Regions from separate parts of the Paenibacillus tianjinensis genome, predicted to be linked through region 2. Evidence: riboswitches for the same ligand, from Rfam matches in the RefSeq annotation. Region 2 holds a riboswitch; the other holds the start of a gene.
What was found. A riboswitch is a leader RNA that binds a small molecule or an ion and turns the genes downstream of it on or off. The one in region 2 is predicted to bind cobalamin.
Positions count from the first base shown of each region.

Region 1 (7,513 bases), 930 kb from region 2:
CAATAGCATCATACCAGACTCAAATGATGATCCCCTCGCAGTGATCGACCTCGTGCTGAATGATCTGCGCGGTCAGGCTGGTGAAAACCTGTTTCTGCTGCTTGAAGTTACGGTCTAAGAACTCTATCTCAATGCTCTGATAACGGATAGTCCTCCGTACGCCTTCAAGTGAGAGGCAACCTTCCTCTGTTTCATAAGGCTGGGTACGCTTGGTGATGACCGGATTGATCATGGGTACGTTCACTGGCCCGATGCTGAACACAATGATACGCTTGTTGACACCGATCATGTTGGCCGCCATACCGACACACCGGTCTGCATTTGCCCGGAGTGTATCCAGAAGGTCATCTACAACCTGCATATCCTCCCTGGTTGCCGGAGCGGACCGCTGGCTTAAAATGTTCATATCTTTACAAATAGGTCTGATCATCATACTCTCCATGTCTGCTGTATTTTGTTGTTAGCTGTCCCTGTCATAATATCATCTGGAGATTAGTCAGGACAATGAAATTAATCTTTTCCGATATGCAAAGGGAGCTGGGACTTTCATCGCTTCCCGAACCCATGCATAGCGTCAGGAGTGCTTCATATAAAGATTGACGAATAAGAAGAATCTTGATTATAATATTAATATTGCTATTAAATGATTAATATATTCATTAACTTTTAAGGGAGCGATAACTAAATGGCTAAACGCATGGTACTGAACACGGACATCCGCAAAGGAACCATTAACCGCAACATCTACGGACATTTCGCTGAACATCTGGGACGCTGTATCTATGAAGGCATCTGGGTGGGCGAAGATTCGCCGATTGCCAATACAAAGGGTATCCGCAACGATGTTGTGGAAGCGCTTAAGGAAATCAAGATTCCGGTGCTGCGCTGGCCGGGCGGCTGCTTTGCGGATGAATACCACTGGAAGGACGGCATCGGTCCGCGCGAAGGCCGCAAACGGATGATCAATACACACTGGGGCGGCACAGTGGAGAATAACCATTTTGGCACCCATGAATTTATGGAATTATGCGCCATGCTGGAATGTGAACCTTACATTAACGGCAATGTAGGCAGTGGAACCGTGCAGGAAATGTCCGAATGGGTGGAATATTTGACGTTTAACGGAGTTTCACCGATGGCTGAGCTGCGCCAGGAGAACGGACGCGAGGAGCCTTGGAGTGTGACTTATTTTGGCGTGGGGAATGAGAACTGGGGCTGCGGCGGAAACATGCGTCCAGAATATTACGCCGATCTGTACCGCCGTTACCAGACGTATGTCCGCAATTATGGCGACAATAAGATTCACCGTATCGCCTGCGGTGCGAATGCAGATGACTATAACTGGACAGAAGTGCTCATGCGTGAAGCCACCCGGTTCATGGATTCGATCACACTGCATTATTACACGCTGCCAACAGGGGAATGGCATAACAAAGGCGCGGCTACCGGTTTTGAGACCAAGGAATGGTTCTCTACGCTGGAGAAGGCATTGCACATGGATGAGCTGGTTACCCGTCACAGTGTCATTATGGATAAATATGATCCGGAGAAGCGCGTTGGCCTGATCGTCGATGAATGGGGAACCTGGTATGATGTCGAGCCGGGAACCAATCCGGGCTTCCTCTACCAGCAGAATTCCATCCGCGATGCACTGGTTGCGGGCTTGACACTGAACATTTTCCACAAGCACAGTGACCGGGTGCGGATGGCTAACATTGCCCAGACGATCAACGTGCTGCAGGCTGTAATTCTTACCGAAGGGGAGAAAATGATTCTGACGCCTACCTACCATGTTTTCAACATGTATAAGGTGCATCAGGATGCAGAGCTGCTGGATTTGGCGCTGGAGAGCGGAACTTACAGCTTCGAAGGACGCGAAATTCCGGAGGTGTCGGCATCTGCTTCTGTTAACTCAGAAGGCGTGATTCATGTCAGCTTGTGCAACCTGAACCATGCAGCAGCAGCCAAGCTTCCGCTAGAGCTGCGCGGACTTGCCGGGCAGGCGGCAGAAGTGACCGGAACGACACTTGCCGGAACGACAGTCGATGCCCATAATACCTTCAGTGAGCCGGAAGCAGTAGTGCCACAGCCGTTTACCGCCTTCCAGCTGGAAGACGGCGTCCTCAGCCTGGAGCTGCCTCCAATGTCGGTTACCGTACTGGAAATTAAGCCGAAGGCTTAAGTCGGAGATCTAAGATGAGTACAACATCTGCCTGCAAAGGCTGCCGGGATGATTACAAAGTGACTGAGACACAGATAGCCCGGATTCTGGCTTCCCCGATGTTCACGCCGGACAATACAGCGCCGGAAGAAGTATACGCGGCCCGCTTCGCTCTGTGCTCCGCGTGTCCCAAGCTTCAAGACGGCGTGACCTGTACCGCCTGCGGCTGTATTATTCCGGTCGTCGCCCGGCTCAAAGCACGCGGCTGCCCGTTGCCGGGAGGCGGGCTGTGGCAGCCTGTCGTTGAATAAACCGCTTGGGTGAAGCCACGCGATGAATAAGCTTAACCTGTGCATAAGGATTTCCCGCTGCACGAGGCACAATAGAACAGCAGCAGTCATGGACGATTGACAATGTCCTTGGCTGCCGCTGTTTTTTTGTGTATTATTCGGCTGCTTCAGCCGGATCTGCGGGGCTGGCGCTGTCGGTATAGAACAGCTCAACGACCAGATCGTCGTTATAATTGCCGAATCCTTTGCCGAACAGGGTGAGGCCGCCGATATGTTCAGCATCGTCATCTACCGAGAGACGGAAGGTCCATTGCTTGTCCCTGATGCCGACTTGCTCAAGCGTAATGTCAGACAGCTTAAGGCCGTCCATGAATGTTCCTTTAGGTGTAATGCGCAGCTGCTTGAGCAGGCCGTATTGATTGGTATACGCAGGCCACCATAACGGTGTGTATTTCCCCAGGCGGTCACCGTAGTCTCCCGGACTTGTCCAATAACCCAGTTTATGGCCATTCAGGGTGAAGGCGATGTCTGACGGCCAATTGTTATTGGTAGAAGGGGCTTCGGAGGCAATCTCCATTGTAATGACGAGCTCCTCCGGCTGCTGGCTGGTTAACAGGAAGTTCGGGATTTTGTATTCGACATAACCTTTTCCAAACCAGAGTATACCGGCATTTACCCGTTCCATATCCCAGAAATAACGCGGGTCGTCGAAGTTGCCGATCACCTGCTCCGTAGTCGCCAGCCCGCAGGTGGGTTCGATCTGGAAATCGGAGTAGTGGCCGACAGGGATCTCCTTGCGGTAAGCCTTGCGTTCGGCCTTAACCTGTGCAGGGAAGATGATTTCTACATTCTCGGCAGCAAGTGAACAGATCTTCTGTAAACCGCTTCGTCCGGGAGCCATGTGGGTGCGGATTAGCCCGGCAGCCTCCAGTTTGCGCACATGCATCGTCATAATCGCGCTGCTGAGATTAACTGCTCCAGCCAGCTCCTTGACGTTCATGGATTGAACCGCAAGCAACCGGAGCATATGAAGGCGTACGCTGCTGGATAATGCTTCGTACACCGGTAAAGAGTCTTCGGTAAGATCAAGTTTCATGGAGAACCTCCGGTTCATGTTATATAGTTAATAATTATATTATTTAAATGTGTTAGGTACAAGCTAAAAGGCAAGAATGGCACTTCACTTTTATCACAGACAAGGTCTGGCGTGGGCCTCTATAATGGATTGGAAAATTAGCGAAGAAACAAGGTGCCCTTGTCAGGCGAGGGGTAACAGGGAATCGGGTGAAACTCCCGAGCGGTCCCGCCACTGTAAGAAAGAGCTGAACTTCAGGATGTCACTCGGCAAGGCTGCCGGGGAAGACGAAGATTTGGCGTTTGTATTTCGAGCAAGGAGACCTACCTTGTTGGCGCATACCACGACTCTACGCGGATAAGAGCGGTGTACGAACGGGTTAATGAAATAGAGGCCGGGCAGCTTCCGCCGCTGACGGGAATCCTGAGATTTGTTGCGGTATCAGCCGGAATAAGCTGCTGTATTGCATTTCTGTGAAGGTTCCGGGCTGTAGCAGACCGACATCCTCTTTTGCATAACTGATGACGTACATAGCACTCCCACCCCTAAGGGCCGGGAGTTTTTGTTATGGACCAGGAAAATGGCGTTGGCGCATGTTCTGTCTGATCTACATATGAACGGGGGAAAAAGAATGGAGAAACAAGGAAAGCTGCTGATCATCGGCTTTGGCCCCGGTGCCCTGGAACAGATTACAGGCCGAGCCCTCGCTGCGATTGAGGAGAGCGAAGCGATCATCGGTTACAACACTTACGTCGAGCTTATTAAGCCGCTGCTGAAGCATCAGGAAATTGTCGGCACAGGGATGACCGAAGAAGTGAGCCGGGCTCAGGAAGCGGTGCGCCGGGCGGAGGCGGGCCAGACGATTGCCGTCATCTCCAGCGGGGATGCCGGCGTGTACGGAATGGCCGGACTGGTCTATGAGGTGCTGATGGAACGCGGCTGGAATCGTACAGATGGTGTGGAGGTTGAGGTAATCCCCGGAATATCGGCGATTCAGTCCTGCTCGTCCCTCCTCGGAGCGCCGATTATGCATGATTCGTGCACGATCAGCCTAAGTGACCATCTGACTCCATGGGAGAGCATTGCCGCGCGGGTTGATGCAGCGGGTGCTGCGGATTTTGTCATTGCCTTTTATAATCCGCGCAGCGGCAAGCGGACGCGCCAGATCGAGGAGGCGCGCAGTATTCTGCTCCGCTACCGGGATCCGGCCACACCGGTAGGCATTGTCAAGAATGCCTACCGGGACCGCCAGCAGGTCGTTGTAACGACGCTGCAGGCGATGCTGGAGCATGAGATCGGCATGCTCTCTACAGTCGTGGTAGGCAACTCTGCTACCACTGTGTATGACGGCCTGATGGTGACGCCGCGCGGTTATGAGCGCAAGTACAATCTTGGCGCGCAGACCCAGGCGCTGAAGCCTCATGAGCGGCTGCGGACCGCAGCGGAGCCCTGGTCGCTGGCGGCTGCAGCGCAGAGCACTTCCGGCAGCGGCGGGAGCTGCGGCATTGCGGACAGCAGTGCCCCTGCTGTCCTGCAGAATATGCCCCGGGCGAATGCTTCTGCTGTATTATCGGCAATTGAGTTTGAAACGGCCGGACTTGAGGTTTCACCGGGGCTTGGCAGCCGGAGATACAGCAGTACCCAGCTGCATCTGCTGGCAAAGCTTGCAGGCGATGAAGGTCAGCTTGTGTCTTTAAAGGACGGAGATTTTGTCCTGCGCAGCAGTCACTGCGGTCAAGAGGAGATTGCGGATAAACTGGCTGCTGCCGGGCTGAATGTCAGCCGGCCGGGTGATTTTGTAAAAGTGAAAACCTGCGGGTTCTGTGAGTTCAGAAAAAATGAAGGTCTTGGAGCAGCTATCCGCCTGCATGAGCGGCTTCATGGGCTTGCTGTCCCCCGAGGGCTACAGATCAGTGTTGCCGGCTGCGGCATGGCCTGCAGCTCGGCGGTACTGGAGGATATCGGCGTCGTGTACTCCAGAGGCAGCTATGAGCTTTACCTTGGTGGGAAGAAGACGGGCCGGGGGGCACATGCAGGCAGCCTGGTTCGTGAAGATATGAACGAGGATGAAGCTGTCGAAGCGGTAGCCGCTGTTGTAGAGCAATACCGGAATAAAGGAAAGGCAAACGAGCGTTTTTTTTCTTTTTTTGAGTCGATGGGCAGCGTGGAGAGCGGAGTATGGGGAACTGGGCAAGCGGATAACACAAGCTGGAGCGGAGAGAAGAACAGGATGACCCAAAAAACAATACTGCTTGTAGGCCATGGCAGCCGGATTGAAGAGGGCAATGAGGAACTGCGGAGTTTTACAGCTCAGCTTGCTGCCCGTAAGCCTGAGCTGAACATTGAAACCTGCTTCATCGAATTGGCTTCTCCTTCAATTGCCGGAGGGATTGAACGATGTGTAGCCGGCGGTGCCGGGGTGGTGTATGTTGTGCCGATTATTTTATTTGCGGCAGGACATTTCAAGCTGGATATCCCTCTGGCGATTGACCAGGCTAAACGCAAATATCCTGAAGTGGAGTTTGTTTACGGACGCCCGGTTGGAGTGCAGGAGAGAGCGGTGGACATTTTGCTGGACCGGATCTCAGAGGCAGTTCCTCTGACACTGAGGGATAAACCTATGACAGACACGGTAGCGGCCGAGGATACTATTGTGCTTGTCATGGGCCGAGGCGGGAGCGATCCCGATGCAAACAGTGACTTTTACAAGCTGGCAAGGCTGCTGTGGGAGCACACTGCTTATAAAAGCGTTGAGAGCTGCTTCATCGCCATTGCCCGTCCATCGCTGAACGAGGGCCTGGAACGCTGTCTGGCACTGGGTGCGCGTAAAATTGTAGTGCTGCCGTATCTGCTCTTCACCGGAGTGCTGATGAAGCAGTTTACAGAGAGGGTCGCAGAGTTTGCCACAGCGCATCCGGAGGTCGAGGTGGAGCTCGGCAGCTATATCGGCAATCATCCGCTGCTGGCGGATATGCTCGCAGAGCGTATTGAGGAGACGCTGGAAGGCAAGTCCTTCGCCAACTGCGATAACTGCAGATACCGGGATGCAGCAGGATTGCATCACCATCATCATCACCATCATGGTGAAGAAGGACACGGGCATGACCATGGGTATGGACACAACCATCAGCCTCATCATGCTGATGAACATGACCCGCACCATGGTCACGATCATCATCACAGGCATTCCCATGCACATGATCATGAACATGATGAATCTGTTCCAGCGGCTGCTTCAGGCAGCCCGAAGGAGCTGTAACCCGATGATTTTGATGCTCTGCGGGACAGGCGACGCGCGGGAGCTGGCGCTGGTCTTGTCACGCCGGGGACTGCCCCTGCTGGCCTCGGTAGTGACTCCAAGCGCGGCGGAACGGCTGGAGGAGGCTGGAATCCGCACCAGGACCGGGCCGCTGGATATGCAGGGGATGGTCACTCTTTTGGAGGAAGGTAATTATCGTGCTGTGGTGGACGGCAGCCATCCCTTTGCGCTTGAAGCACATGCCAATGCTATCCAGGCTGCAGCAGCGCTGGGATTGCCTTACTACCGCTATGAGCGGCGGAGTCTTGCGTTTGACAGCCATCCGAAGCTTATTCCCGTGCATTCCTATGAGGACGCGGCCCTTACAGCGAAGGCGATAAAAGGCTCGGTGATGCTGACGACCGGAGGCAAGACACTGGAGGTTTTTGCGCAGGTGCTGCTGGGTGATCCAGAGGTGCGTCTGACGGTCCGGCTGCTGCCCTGCCTGGAGAATATAGAGAAATGCCTGAGACTGGGGATTGAACAGCGGAATATCATTGCGATTCAGGGACCTTTTTCGCGGGAAATGAACGAAGCAATGTTCCGGCATTACGGTACACAGGTCATGGTTACTAAGGAAAGCGGCGCACAGGGAGCTGTGGATGAGAAGCTGCGTACAGCGCTGGATATGGGGCTATACGTCATCCTCATCAACCGGCCGCAGCTGTTGTTTGACGGGAATGGCGGAG
Region 1 is NZ_CP070969.1:1,807,342-1,814,854, forward strand. It holds gene JRJ22_RS07810 (peptide deformylase) at 20-442, opposite strand; gene JRJ22_RS07815 (alpha-N-arabinofuranosidase) at 686-2,182, shown strand; gene JRJ22_RS07820 (DUF6171 family protein) at 2,197-2,472, shown strand; gene JRJ22_RS07825 (ArsR/SmtB family transcription factor) at 2,606-3,547, opposite strand; cobalamin riboswitch at 3,682-3,871, shown strand; partial or broken gene cobJ (precorrin-3B C(17)-methyltransferase) at 4,158-5,675, shown strand; gene JRJ22_RS29695 (sirohydrochlorin chelatase) at 5,757-6,785, shown strand; gene cobK (precorrin-6A reductase) at 6,790-7,513, shown strand, end outside.
Region 1: it holds a riboswitch for cobalamin, as region 2 does, so the genes downstream of both, cobJ (precorrin-3B C(17)-methyltransferase) here and JRJ22_RS03760 (S-layer homology domain-containing protein) in region 2, are expected to answer to the same signal.

Region 2 (7,513 bases):
CTTAAAACGGGCTGTAAATCTGCCCTCTTGCGTAATCTTTTATTGTGGCAATCTTACTGCTACGACCGCAGCCATTTCCCGCGTTACCGTTGCCGCCGGATCAAAGGCTCCGTTAAAGCCGGTCATGTAGCCCAGTTCAGAGGCGGTACGTACAGCGGACAGCGCATAGCTGCTAATCCGGCTCTCGTCCGTGAAGGCCCCGGCCTGAACCGCAGCTGAAGCAGCGTTCTCCAGCTTGAAGGCTCTGGAGATCATGACTGCCATATCCTGGCGGGTAATAGCTCCGCCGGGATTAAAGACCTTATCTGATACTCCGCTGATAATTCCTAGCTCCTTCGCCTTCAGCACTGCTCCATAATACCACGCACCCGGCTTCACGTCGCTGAATACAGGTGCCGCAGCCGCTGCGGACGGGTCCTGATTCATCAGTCTCAGGAGAAGGGCTGCGAATTCGGCGCGGGTAATCTGCTGCTTCGGCGCGAAGACCAGGTCGGTTTCACTGACGCCCTTCATCAATCCTTGATCATAGGCGGCATGAACGGAATCCAGCGCCCAGGAAGAAATGCGGCTCTCGTCTGTGAATACGGTACTGCTGACAGCTGCCGGTGAAATACTGAATAGTTTGCTGTCTCCTGTCAGGAAGCGGCTATAGGCAGTCAGGGCCAGCAGTGCCTGTTCGGTAGCCAGACTATTCTCCGGCTGGCCGGCGGCATGGACATAACCGCCGTCCGCCAGTCGGAATGAGGCCAGATGGCTGAGCAGTCCGCCCTTCGCTTTGACGAAGCGTGCATCTCCCGGGCCTACACCGGCTGCACTAAGAGCGATAATCACCTGTGCGGTGCTCTCGCTGTTCTCTACTCCGGACAGCTTATAGCCGCCGTTCTCCAGCTGCTGCTGCGACAGCCAAGTGACCGCTTTATCCAGCGCTGTCTGTACTGCTGCCTGCTCTGCATGGGAGGAGAGCGCGGATACTGCCATCGCGGTAAGATCCACATCATCGGTTCCGCCCGCGGTCAGCGGGAAGCCGCCATCCTTACTCTGCAGCTCCAGAATGGCCTGGATCAGCCGTTCTTTGGTCCACAGCGCACCTGCCGGAACACTGTAGGAGCCGCTGTCCAGGGCAATCAGGCCAAAAATCAAACCGTTGCTGCCCTGGCTGGCCATCTTGTCATTGCTGTAAATTTTCTCAATCAGATTGTAGCCGCCAAAGCTTTGCGGATTGCCTCCGGCAGCGGCCACGGCCAGTACCAGACGCTCATAATCCGTAACTTTGCGGAATTCGCCCTGGCTTGCGGCAAGCCGCTCTTTCACCCCGCTCAGATAGCCGGCTGGTACAGAATGGCCGGAACGGGCCAGGCCAAGCGCCTGCCAGTCACTGAGTTCTCCGGCGGCCGTAACCATTTTGGCTGTAGCGGCAATATCGCTGATCAGCTGGGCCTGCTTCGGCTCAAATTTGCTGCGGTCCACAACCGCATAAGTAGTGAAATGGCTGACCTTACCGGTCATGATCCCCGTTTTGAGGTCAAGTGACGCAGGAACCGGTATCCAGTTCCCTGTGCTTTCATCCAGCCAGGCCAGGGCCAGATTGGCCGGATTAGCTGTGGTAACAGGAATCTTGATCAGTAGATCCGCTGTTTTCAGGAATTTGGTGCCGTCAGGCTTGAAATCATACAATCCCGATACCAGCTCAGGACGGTTTGCGCTGCTCTCACGCACACTGATTTTCAGCGTACCGGAGACTGCACCGGCAGGCAGCTTCAGCTCTACTTCACCGCCGCTGTCTTTTAAAGACGCTGCAGCCGGAGTCACATCCTGTTCGAAGGAAGCAACATTGGCGCTCAGACTCTGCTTAAGCGCAGCTGCTTCTGCCCGTGTCATGACCGTACCGGAAACGGCTGTCGTTTGCAGAACCCTGTCCAGCGGCAGCGTATTGTCTGCCGTGATATCAACACCGCTCACCGTCGTTCCTGTGCCGCCTAATCCGGCAGCTGAACCACCCAGATCTCCGTTCTTAACCGTATAACGCCAAGCCACCGTATCACCATTGCTTAGCTTGTAACTTGCTGCACTGTAATTTGGAAATTCTCCATTTACAGAGTACATCCAGCCGCTCTCCGGCCCGCGGTCTCCTTCACCCAGTCCGTCGATGGACCGGATGTAGATGTCACTACCTGTACCGCTGCTGACCACCTTGCTTCCAAGCTGGCGGACCAGCAGACTATAGGCGGTTTCACCGTCATTCAGGATGACTGTGGTACCCGGCAGAATCGTTCCCTTTACACTGTCACCGATGACAGAAATCGTCGCCGAGGCCTGGAAAGGAGCACTTACTGTTAACGGTTGTGTATAGCGGGCGATATTAGGTGCTTTCCCTTCTACATACCCTGTTACGGCCAGCGAGTACGAACCTGCAGGCAATCCCTGCTGGAAGGAAGCCACGCCCTCAGCATTCGTTGTTGCTGTTACTCCCCCGCTACTTACCTGTATGCCCTCTGCCTTCGAGGTTACCGGGTCTGACGTATACGTTGTGTTGTTCCAAACCCATTTTTTCTGTTCCACCGTAACGGTGAACGGCTCACCCGGCTTCGGCTGCGCAGGCGATACGGCCAGCGAATTGACCACCTGCGTATTAGCACCGGTATAGTAGACAAGCACTTTGTCAGATGGCTGAAGTACAAAATCATTCAAGCCTACATCCGGATAAATCCACGCCCCGCCGCGTGACACTGCGAAGCCCCAATAGTCGTTAGGACTGTAAGCGCCATTCTCTATCCCGCCGATGCCCCATACAAAAATACCGTAAGAGGACTCCGTGCTTTGCAGCGGAATACCGCCGGAAGCAGCAAGCTGCTGCAGCGCATCAAACGCATTGTAGGCATCAAGCGTGCCTTCGGCCAGTGGACCCTGCGGTCCTTCAATAGACAGATGGGCCGAAACATTGCCCGGAGCCACCTTCAGTGACTGGGTGTAGCGGGCAACTTTGGGAGCCGCACCTCCGGCATAACCAGTAACAGCCACTGTATAGATTTTGCTGGATAGTCCTTTTTCCACAACAGCCTGGCCTTGGCTGTCCGTTGTTAAGGTTGTACCGGCAAGAGTAACTTGTACACCTACCGCAGGTGAAACCACCGGATCACTGGTAGAAGTGGTATTGTTCCATACCCACTTTTTCTGAGTAACCTTAATTGTAAACGGCTCACCCGGCTTCGGCTGCAGCGGAGAAGTCACAACCTTATCCACTATCTGCGTATTTGTTCCGCCAAAGTAGACAAGCACCTTATCGGCTGCCTGCAGTTCAAAATCTCCCATGCCCACGCTTGGGTAGATCCATTCCCCGCTGCGTAAGACAACGAAATTCCAGTAGGCATCGCGGATTCCGTTCGTTATTCCGGCAATGCCGGACACATAGCTGCCATAGGCAGAATCCGTAATTTGCAGCGGAATATTCTGCGAAGCCGTCAGCTTCTTCAATGCCTCCAGCACATTGGCTGCTTTCAGCGCACCCTCCGCAACCGTTCCATCGGGTCCTTCAACCGCCAGATAGGCGGATACTTTTTTCGAGACTACCGTTATAGCCTGCGTGTATTTTGCAACTTTTGGCGCTGCCCCCGCCACATAACCGGTAACAGTCAGCGTATAATCGCCTGCCGCTACCCCTGCGGTGAATTCGGCCTTGCCGTCTTTATCCGTAACAGCCTTCTGATCCCCGATCGCGACCTCTACCCCGGCTGCCTTTGAGATTACCGGGCTGGACGTAAAGGTTGTGTTATCCCAGACCCATTTAATCTGATTAACCGTGACGGTAAAAGGCTCCTCTTCCCCAGGCTGCGCCTTGGATAAGGTAACGGATTCCACAAGCTGTGTATCGCTGCCCGCGTAATAAACGACTACCCGGTCCGAGTCCTTCAGCTTGAAGTCCTTCATCCCTACATCGGGATTCAGCCACTGTCCGCCGCGGACCACCGCATACATCCAGCCGTCCCAGCCGCCGTAGGTTCCGGCGAATACATTGCCGATCCCCGTAACATAGCTGCCGGAAGGATTCTTAAGCGCGAGCCCGTTCTGGGCCGCCACTTTCTCCAGCGCTTCGAGCGCGTTTCCTGCATAAGCATTTCCCTGGCCCAGTGTGCCCTGTGGCCCTTCAATGACCAGCGGTACATACACCAGCGGGTTCTGCGCCGCAGGTTTCGTAAAGTCATACAGCTTGCCGTTGCTGCCGCCGCTGAACAATTTATAAGCGACCAGCGCCTGCAGTCCCTGCTCGGTTGCAAACGGGTTAATGCTGCCGCCCGCGTTATGAATGAATCCGCCGGATGAGGTTTGGAAGCTCAGCAGCCTTCCGATCAGATCTGCTCCGTTTTTGGTAAACTGGACGCCCGCAGGGTCAATCCCAAAAGAGGTCAGCCCGATGATGACCTGGGCGGCGCTTTCGCTGTTATCGCCATAGCCGCCTTTACTGTCCTGTGCTGCCGAGAGCCAGGCTACCGCCTTTTGTCCGGCACTCGCTACCGCCGGGTCGCTTTTGTATGCGGACAGGGCCGTTAAGGCCATTGCCGTTATATCCGGCTCGCTTGCACCTGAATTCAGGGCAAAGCCGCCGTCTGCATTTTGCTTGGATAGAATCTCGGTCAAGAGCGCTGCCTTGGTCCACTTGGCATTGCCCGGAATGGTATAATTCCCGGAATCCAGTGCCAGCAGCGCATACACAGGATAGTTCAGCGTCTGGCCGCTGATCTTCTCATTGTTATAGATACGTTCGAGCAGATTGTAGCCTGCCGTTGAACCGTTTCCGGCAAAATCCGCCGGATCAGCACCTAGTGCCTTCACCGCCAGCACAATACGTGCATATTCGGTGACGCTTGCGAACCTGCCGCCGGCAGTCTGCACTTGCTGAGTCAGGGACTGGACATAGCTGTCCGGCACCCTGTAGCCAGCCTGGGCAAGCCCGATGGCTTGCCATTCAGACGTCACGCCACTGCCTAGAATATATTCGGCAGTCTTGTAAGTGGCATCTGTCGCGCTAATCTGGCCTGCTGCCGCATACACCGCATCAGTAACCGTGTCCGTACCCACAGCAGCTGGAGAGGATTCGGCTGCGGATGCCGCTTGCCCGGCAGGAACAACAGCAGCTCCTATAATCGAGATAACCAGCAATAAAGCCAGGCCTAGTCTTAAGAACTTGGCGGGGAACATCGTCTTCATCATTAACCTCTTTTCATAGATAAAATGGTCTTACAGTACAGCAGACAACATAAAGACCGCCCTCTTAAGGGCGGTCCGGGAAGAATACAAACTCAGGGCCGTGGCAAATTACACCCGTAAGCCACAGTCCATCTGCATATGTTCCGCATTCTTACCCCACGAAGAATAGAAACGTTCGTGAAAAAGGCAGGTCTCCTGGCTTATGCTTCATCGCTTCTCCCGGCCTTCCCGTCCGTATTCTCAGCTGGACAGTGGCTTCAAGCAGGAGTTGCTCCGCATCACAGTGGCGGGACCGCGCCGGATTTCCACCGGCCTTCCCTTTTAAGCGGTTCTATCAATGGATATAGAATCCGCACCTTTTTCAAAACCCTATGAAATTTTAATATTCATAATCATATCTAGTATTCCCCTGTATGTCTATAGAAAAGGTGCTTCAATAACTCTCCGGCTAGCCGTGAGTGCGCTGAGCGCTGACTGTATCCGGTTTTGCTCTATGTACATTATGCCTATGTTTCATATTCTATGAGAATCACGAAAGGAAACCTATGAGTTGAAAAAACTACCGCTAATCCCGCGAAAATGGACATTCCAAGGTACCTAAGTGGAATTCCTCCACTACATTCGGCAACTTCGAGCATAGAAGGCGGAATTAGAGATAATTAGGGGGATTATTTCCAACTAGTTGTGGACATTACCCTTTTAAGCCGGTGTTAGCGGGAGGAAATCCAACTAAGCAGCAGAAAAAATCCTGAACGCCCTGCCCTGTTATTTGCGGCAAAATCATGCGGTTCAGGATTTAGTTCTGCATTACTCTTGTTACTCGGTGCCAGCATCGCCAGCGGCATTAGTACCATTCGCAGCGTCAGCATCAGGCGTTTCTTCAGCAGCCGCGGAAGGCTGAAGCGTTGGTGACGGAGCAGGTGCGGTATCCGGGGCAGACTGGACAATCAGCTTGTAGTCACCGGCGACAATCATGCTGCCTGCGGCCAGCTCCGCTCCCGGTTCCAGGTCAACCGTGACCTGATAAGCCGCCGCGCCGGTCTGGCCGGTTGACGGAGGGGACGTGACATCCTGGTCCCCGTTGTCTGTTCCGGCGTTGGCGTTCCCGGCCGCGCCGCTATCCGTTCCGGCGCTAGCGTTATCCGCCGCGCCGCCGTCTGTTCCCGCGGCTGCATCGCTCGCAGCCGCCGACGCGCCGCCCTCAGTAGCGGCGGCGTCCGGCTCCGGCGATGGCGACGGCACGAGGCAAGTGCCCGCCGTCGCCGTGACCTTGTACGTGTCCGTCACATCCCCGCCGGACATCACCCCAATCTCCGCCGGTTTGAAGGCGGAGCACTCCGCCGCATCGGCGAAGGTGAACACCAGCCGGCTGCCCGCCGCTTCCCCGCTGCTGCTGAGTGCTACCGTAACAGGCGGCTGGCTGCCGCCTGCCCCGGCACTACTCTCCGGCAGCGCGGTGTCTGCCGGGTCCGGCCGCAGCAGGCTGATGGCGATGATCGCCGCAATCACCGTGATCCCCAGCACGGTGCCGGTGATCAGGAGTTGAAATCGGCTGCGGCTGATCCACCGCGCCAGCGGCGAAGCCAGCTTGCCCCGGGCTTCGTTATAGACATTCTGCAGCGCCGGTCCTGCGGAGGCGGCATAGGTTTTGCGGAATTCCCGGTTCTTGAACGCTTCGCGGTCGCTGTTCTGGAAATATTTCAGGATCGCTCTGCGGTACCCCGGCCACAGCTTCTTATTCGAAACCGTGAACAACCGGCTGCCCTGTGACCAGGCGAAAAAGCGGTACACCGTCTCTTTATCCCCGCCCGCCTTGCGCGTAACGAGCTCCAGCAGTGCATCATAATCCAGCGGTCCGCCCTCGCGTTCACTGCTGTGATAGAAGGCCAGCGGCAGCCGGTCAAACGGCTCCACATTGCGCGACTCCTTCAGCCAGCGGCGTCCGAGCAGCTGCACGTCGTCCAGCTCTCTTGGAGCCAGGCCGGCAAAGATGTTCTCATCCGGATTCTCCTCACCGAACCAGCGGTAGGCGGCGCGGAGCGCATTGGCCTTGCGCTTATTGATGGCATCCAGCGGAGGCTGCCACTCTCCCGTATCCCGGTAGCGCAGGAACGAAATATCCAGCAGCTGCTCCTGCGTCAGCTCCTCGAGCGATACCCGGTTCAGCAGGGAACGGTCGGCTGCAGCCGCCAGCTCCTGGAGCAGTGCCAGCGCCTCAGGGTAGAGGCCGCTGCCTCTGCGCCGCTCTTTTTCCGCCTTCTCGACAAATTCATGAATTGCCGCTACAGCCCCAACCGGATTATCGTCATGC
Region 2 is NZ_CP070969.1:872,580-880,092, reverse strand. It holds gene JRJ22_RS03760 (S-layer homology domain-containing protein) at 40-5,205, opposite strand; cobalamin riboswitch at 5,371-5,577, opposite strand; gene JRJ22_RS03755 (GAP1-N2 domain-containing protein) at 6,019-7,513, opposite strand, start outside.